Regions from separate parts of the Arthrobacter sp. K41 genome, predicted to be linked through region 2. Evidence: predicted binding sites of a transcription regulator. Region 2 holds the regulator's gene; the other holds the start of a gene.
The links. The regulator LexA, encoded in region 2, represses DNA repair genes until DNA is damaged. The targets are predictions, from matches to a motif close to TCGAACANNTGTTCGA.
Positions count from the first base shown of each region.

Region 1: the regulator LexA is predicted to act here: its motif matches at 1,978-1,993, upstream of AC5RTE_RS02495 (DUF6504 family protein).

Region 1 is NZ_JBNHEW010000001.1:540,140-543,548, forward strand. It holds gene AC5RTE_RS02490 (DNA polymerase III subunit alpha) at 1-1,605, opposite strand, end outside; gene AC5RTE_RS02495 (DUF6504 family protein) at 1,602-1,940, opposite strand; gene AC5RTE_RS02500 (hypothetical protein) at 2,074-2,463, shown strand; gene AC5RTE_RS02505 (chorismate mutase) at 2,483-2,803, opposite strand; gene AC5RTE_RS02510 (VOC family protein) at 2,823-3,245, shown strand; gene AC5RTE_RS02515 (SOS response-associated peptidase) at 3,301-3,409, opposite strand, start outside.
Region 2 is NZ_JBNHEW010000003.1:41,055-44,463, forward strand. It holds gene AC5RTE_RS07800 (histidinol-phosphate transaminase) at 1-178, opposite strand, end outside; gene AC5RTE_RS07805 (LysM peptidoglycan-binding domain-containing protein) at 311-712, opposite strand; gene lexA (transcriptional repressor LexA) at 1,033-1,764, shown strand; gene AC5RTE_RS07815 (ATP-dependent DNA helicase) at 1,832-3,409, opposite strand, start outside.

The DNA of each region.
Region 1 (3,409 bases), on a different contig from region 2:
CAGGTCCACCAGCAGGTCCAGCTGCTGGTTTCCGTGGGCATCGCGCTGTTCCACGCGGCCTGCAAACTCCCGCAGTTCAGGTTTTTCCTGCAGCGCCTCCCGGAATTTCCGGGCGGAGAACCGCCACATCTGTTTGGCGATGTCCCCCACATCGCCATCATCCATACCCAGGGCCATGCCCGCGTCCCGGACTGCCCCTCTTGCCCGGTATCCGTTCTGCATGCTCATCAGCGTGACCCGCTCGGAACCGAAGCGTTCGAAGATCCGGCGGTAGACGTTATGGCGTTCGGCGCTTTCGACGTCGATGTCAATGTCCGGCAGGGTGGCCCGGTCCCGGGAGAGGAAGCGTTCGAAGATCAGGTCATGCTGCAGTGGATTGACCTGGCTGACGTCGATCAGGTAATTGACCAGGCTTGAGGCACCTGATCCGCGGGCTGCTGCCCTGACCCCCATGTCCTGGATCATGCGGGATACTTCGGCAACGGTAAGGAAGTAGGAAGAAAACCCCAGGTTCTGGATAATGCCGAGTTCGTGCCCGAGCCGGTGGTGCATCTGCTTCTCACTGCTGCCCGAAAGCCCCGGGAACCGCCTTCCGATTCCCGCCTCGCAGCGTTGCACCAGTTCAAGGTGCGGATCCTGGCTGATCCCGATTACGGAGGCTTCCGGCACGACGGGCTGCTTCCAGCCCATATCGGTTTCGGGGTCCATCCTGCAGAGATCGGCGAGCGCCTCGGTTTGTGCGATCAGCTGCTTGAGGTCTGCTGCACCGTATCCGGCGGCGGAGATAATTTCCCTGCCCAAATTCAGCATCTGGCCGGCGGATTTCAGCCAGCCCTGGCCGTTGGGTTGCAGCATTGGTTCCTGGGCCAGCTCCGGCAGCGATTTCAGGGTCCGGGCTGAGTCAAGGACATCGGCCGTGGCAGCGCCGTCCTCCGCGCAGTACCTCACAGCGTTGCTGAGGATGGCCGGAACGTGATGCTCTTCCGCGAGCTTGAGCATGCGGACGGCATGCGACGTACTTAGAGGTGCTCCCGGGGCGCTGAGCTGGGAGACGATTTCGGTGACCACTGTTGCCGGGGGCATGGCATCAAGCCATTGCTTGAAGAGCGTCCGGGGCCGCAGGTACCGGCGGCCTCCCATGGCACGCCCGACGTCGGAATCCGGCCCGATCAGGACCATCAGCACGGGTTTGAGGGTTTGCGGGTCCAGGGTACGGGAAGCAAGTTCCGCCCTGGTTACAGCCACGGGCACGGTTCCCCCGGACTTGCCCGAAGTGCGGGCGTGGGCATCGGACACCAGCCGGCACAGTGCACGGTACCCTGCACCGTTGTTGTTGCCGCGCGCGAGCACCACCACGCGGCCTGCCAGCTGGGTGCGGTGATCGCCGTCGTCGTCATACACCGCCAGGTCCACACCGACTATGGGATCAATGCCGGCGTCCATGCAGGCTTTGAGGTGCTTGATTGTTCCGTAGAGCCCATCACGGTCAGTGCAGGCGAGCGCGGTTGCCCCGTCAGCAGCGGCGGCCTGGGCCAGCTCCTCAGGCCAGGACACGCCATAGTGGGCACTGAAGGCAGTAGAGACGTGGAGGTGCGTGAAGCTCATGCTGTTCGTGGGCGAAGGGCGTCATGGATCCGCAGCAGCCGCCACCGGCCGCTGCGGATGTGGCGGGTCAGATCAAGAGTGAGCGGTTCATCCTGACCATTGCCCGCAGCGGAAGCTGGACCTGAGGGAAGCACCTGAACCCGCCAGATTTCATGGTCAACCAGTCCGGGCCCGGTGCCCAGCGGTGCACGGCTTTCTTCAGCCCACCACTGCCGGCGCTCGTACCATCGGACCGGCTCGGCGCAGACTGAATAGGACCGCCCTGCCCATTGCAGGCTCACCGGCTGGCCATCCTGGTTGCAGGCAACATCCACGGATTCACTGAACATCCCCATGGGCACCTCCCGGCCAGAGCAAGAAACTCGAACACATTCGAATATGTGTTCGAATATTTCAAGTCTAAGCCAGCGGCGGCACAAATCCTAGGCGGGGGTGGACGGACTGATTCGCAGGGAGCAGGATTGTGCCATGAGCACCCATGACGCACTCCTCAAACAGGTCAGCATCAAGGCCCAGGACTCCACCCTCGTGGCTACTTTCGACATCGACGGCAATATCCCCGGGTCCGGCGCCTACGTGGTGGGGCTTATGGCAGCCAGTCCGGACTACTCATCCCAACGGCGTTTGGGTATTGAATTCATGAACGGGGAGGCGATCGCCTTTTTCTCGTTCAATCACGAACAGAGCACGGAAGAGAACTACGATCTTTCGGGCGTCACACACTCCGGCAACACCATCACCGGGCATTTCCCGCTCGCTGCCATCAACGGGCTCGGCCAGGGGCACGTCATCACCGGCTTCAGCGAAGCGGACGGCAGGGAGTTCCAGTCCAATGTTCCGGTGGAGGAGAACCTGTAAACAGCTGGGCTGAAACGGCTCAGCTGTTCTCTTTGTGGACCCGGAGTTCGAGTTCGATAAAGCCCGAGATCATGGCACGGTAGGTGGATTCCACGATGTCCGGGTCAATGTCTTTCTTGGCAGCTGCGGAGCGGACGTGCTCGATGACCCGCTCCACCCGGCCCGGGGCACGGACCTCGGCGTCGTCACCCTTGAGGGTTCCGGCAATCCGGATCAGCCGCTCACGGCGGGCAATAAGGGCAACTATCTGGTCATCCACTTCGTCAACGGCAACCCGGACGGCAGCGAGCTGTTCCTTATCGGCCAGGGCGTCCCGATCATTCCCTTGAATTGTTGCCATCCTCTGACAGTATCGAACCATGCAGCCCAGAGTCGACTTCATTTCACTAGGCGTCCGCAGCGTTCCGGTATCCCGCACCTTCTATGTTGAGGGCCTTGGCTGGCCGGTCCACCGTGAGTTTACGGGGGATGTGGTGTTCATCCAGGTGAACCACGGCCTGGTGCTGTCACTGTGGGACGTTCGCCAGATGCAGGCCGATGCCGGGGTCTCCGAACCCGGCCCCGTCCCCTGCATCACGCTCAGCCACAACCTGCCAAGCACTCAGGATGTGGACCGGGTCATGGATGAGGCGGCCGCAGCGGGAGCCGCCATCATTGCTGAACCCATCACCCAGCCGTGGGGCGGCTACAGCGGCTATTTCGCGGACCCGGACGGCTTCCGCTGGGAGGTGGCGTATAACCCCGCATGGGCAGTGGACGACGCCAGATCGGTTACCCTTTAGCCCTCCGCTCAGCGGTCCGGGGACCTGCAGGCCAGGGCCTGAAAATTGGTTAGGCCTAGAACAGGGCTTCCACCGGGCGGATCAACTCCGGGCCGTTATTGCGGACATTACCCACCTCTTTGCCCACTGATTCAACGCGCCAGTCCGATGCCACGTCCTTGACC
Region 2 (3,409 bases):
CGGCCGCTTCCGTAACGGCGGCGGTGATGGCGGCACGTACGTTCTCAGGGACGCCATGGGTGTTCTCGTTAACGTTGAGGAGGATAGGGACGTCCAGCTGGGGTGCGCCGTAGGGGGTAAGCCCACGAAGGTTGCTGCGGAGGGGTAACCGGTTGAGGCGCTCTAGCTGGTCATTCACCTGAACAGTTTAGTGCCAGCCCGGGGAGCCGGAAAATATGACGGCTTCCCGTTCGCGCTGAGCGGTCCTTCGCGCCGGGCCCGTCAACGCCCTGTCCGCGTTGGCCTTCGGCAGCCGGCGGGTGAGCGGCACCTACCGGGTGGGGACGTACAACTGTTGCCCCGGGAAGACCGCGCCGCCGGTCAGGTTGTTCAGTTGGACGATGTCAGCCACGACGTCACGCGCATCCCGCTCCGGGGCAACGCTCCCGGCGATAGCCCACAAGGATTCCCCTGCCTGGACGGTAACGGTAACGGCAGGGGTAACGGACAGGTCAGCCGCCGAATCGGAGGCCTTTGCCGGCGAGTTGAAGAATCCGGCCAGGGAAAGCATCAGGGCCGCGAGCAGGACCAGGGGAATGCCGATCAGGACGATCTTCCCGCGGCGCGTCAGGCGCAGGGGCGGCAGGGGCACAGGCCGCTCCTCCGGCCTGGGCTCAGGCCCGGACAAGTAGTGCACTGAAAATGAATCCCGCGAAGCAGATGTAGCTGACATGACTTAGCCCTCCTGGACCGTACTGTGCTGCCCGATATTCCCCTCCGAAGCCGCCGCCTTGGCAGCCCTTGCCGCCTGTTTTCGAATGGCTTCGACCGGAGTAGAACAAATGTTCGAACTTTGCTTCCTCTGTTTTAGCACTTATCAACGAACATTGTCGAGACTCGCTAGAACAAATGTTTGAAAAAGCAATGTGGCTGGCCTAGTTTTGAGAGAAAGAACAACCACTCTGAAAGTTGATCAGCAGGGTCTGACAATTCCGGCGTGAACTTCAGGTCCGGGCCACAGGAGTCCGGGGCAACCGAAAGGCATTGGCGAATATGGCAGCAGCAGCCGCCGGGGGCAGGGCAACCTCCCAACCGAAGAAGACCGCCAAGGGCCTGACGCCGCGGCAGAAAAGGATCCTCGAGACCATCCAGCGCTCGGTCAATGACAACGGGTATCCGCCGTCCATGCGCGAGATCGGTGACACCGTGGGCCTGGCAAGCCTGTCCAGCGTCACGCACCAGCTTTCGCAGCTGGAAAAGCTTGGCTACCTGCGGCGCGATCCCAAGCGGCCGCGCGCCATGGAAGTGTTGATGCCCCTTACCCTCGACGGTGGCTCATCCAAGCAGGCGGCGGAGCCTGCCCCTTCCCTTCAGGGGGGCGGCACCGTCACCGTTCTTCCCACCGCCATGGACACAGCCATGGTCCCCCTTGTGGGCAGGATTGCTGCCGGTGGTCCCATCCTGGCTGACCAGCAGGTGGAGGACGTCCTGCCGCTCCCCCGCCAGCTCGTGGGCCAGGGGGAACTGTTTATGCTCAAGGTGGCCGGTGATTCCATGGTGGACGCTGCCATCTGCGACGGCGACTGGGTGGTGGTCCGCCGCCAGGCAGATGCGGCCAATGGAGATATTGTTGCTGCCCTGCTTGACGACGAAGCCACTGTTAAGACTTTCCGTCAGCGCGACGGCCACACCTGGCTGCTCCCCCAGAACACCCAGTACGAGCCCATCCTTGGCGACCACGCCACCATCATGGGCAAGGTAGTGTCGGTGCTCCGCTCGCTTTAAACGGCCCCGGAGTTCGAACTCACCTGTGCCTCCAGCTATGAGCGCCCCGGCCCGTCAGCCGTGGCGCTCAAATCTTTTCCTTGGCCAGCCTCTCCAGCGCCGCCATGGCTGTTTTCCTGTCCGTAGTGGACCAGAACGGCGGCAGGGCACCGCGGAGGAATCCGGCGTAGCGCTCCGTGGCCAGCCTGGAGTCAAGCACCGCCACCACGCCTTTATCCCCGGTTGACCGGATCAGCCGTCCGGCGCCCTGTGCAAGCCGGATGGCAGCGTGGGTGGCCGAAACTGACATGAAGCCGTTGCCTCCCGCCTGCGCCACTGCCCGGGACCGGGCTGTCATCAGGGGATCATCGGGCCGGGGGAAGGGAATCCGGTCGATGACCACCAGGCGGCAGGAGCCCCCCGGAACGTCCACGCCCTGCCACAGGGACATCGTGCCGAACAGGCAGGTGTCAGGTTCGTCCGCAAACTGCTTCACCAGGGCCGTCATGGTGGAGTCGCCTTGGCACAGGATGGTCATTCCCAGCTTGGGCCGCAGTGCGTCCGCCGCTTCTTCTGCCGCCCGCCGGGAAGAAAACAGGCACAGCGCCCCGCCGTTTGAGGCCCTGATCAGGGCCTCAAGTTCGGCCAGCGCTTCCGGGGATGCTCCGCGGCCGGGCTTGGGCAGGTGGCCCGCCACGTACAGAATTCCCTGCCTGGGATAGTCAAAGGGCGATCCCACATCAACGCCCGTCCAGCTGGGCGCCCCCTCTCCCACCAGCCCCAGCCCGCCGGCGGCGGGCTCAAAGGCTGAACCGATTGCCAGGGTGGCGGAAGTCAGCACCACAGTGTGGTTCGCGAACAGGCCCTCGCGCAGCCGCCCTGCCACGGACAGCGGCGCAATATTGATCAGCGCGGGAGCTGTTTCGTCGGGCTGGGAGTACCCCTGCTGGGGGTCAAAGGAACTGGCGCGGGAAAACCAGACCACTTCCCGGTTCTCCCGGGCGGCGAGGAGACGTTCACACAGTTCCAGGATGAGCATCAGCCGGGAGCGCGCCAGTTGCCTCCCGCCGTCGGCAGTGGTGCTGCTGTCCCCCTTGGAGTCGGAAAGTGCGGCGCGGCAGGCTTCACGCAACTGGTCCACGCAGTCCAGCTGCTCATCGTTGAGGCCATTGGGGAGCAGTCCATTGGAAACTCCGGCAAGGGCGGCTTCAAGGTTGGCGGCAGCCGCACTAAGGGCATCCACGGTAATGGCCGTATGCTTGCGCGCTCCCGCAGCTGCGGCATGGACCATGGCCACCGAGAGCTGCCCCGAAACGGCGCCGGTAACCCTGTCCTGGAGTTCGTGTGCCTCGTCAACCACAACGACGTCGTATTCGGGCAGCACCGCGAGGCCTTCGAAGGCACTGACGGCGAGCATGGCGTGGTTGGTGACCACGACGTCGGCTTCGGCGGCGTCCTGGCGTGCGAGTTCGCTGAAGCATTCTGCTGCCATGGGGCACTTCTGGGCGCCCAGGCACTCCATCGAGGTCACCGAGACCTGCCGCCAGGCCCGGTCAGTGACACCGGGCAGGAGCTCATCACGGTCTCCCGTAGTGGTCTTCTCCGCCCATTCCCGCAAGCGGACCACTTCCTTGCCCAGCTGGGAAGCGGGACCGCCCACAGCTGC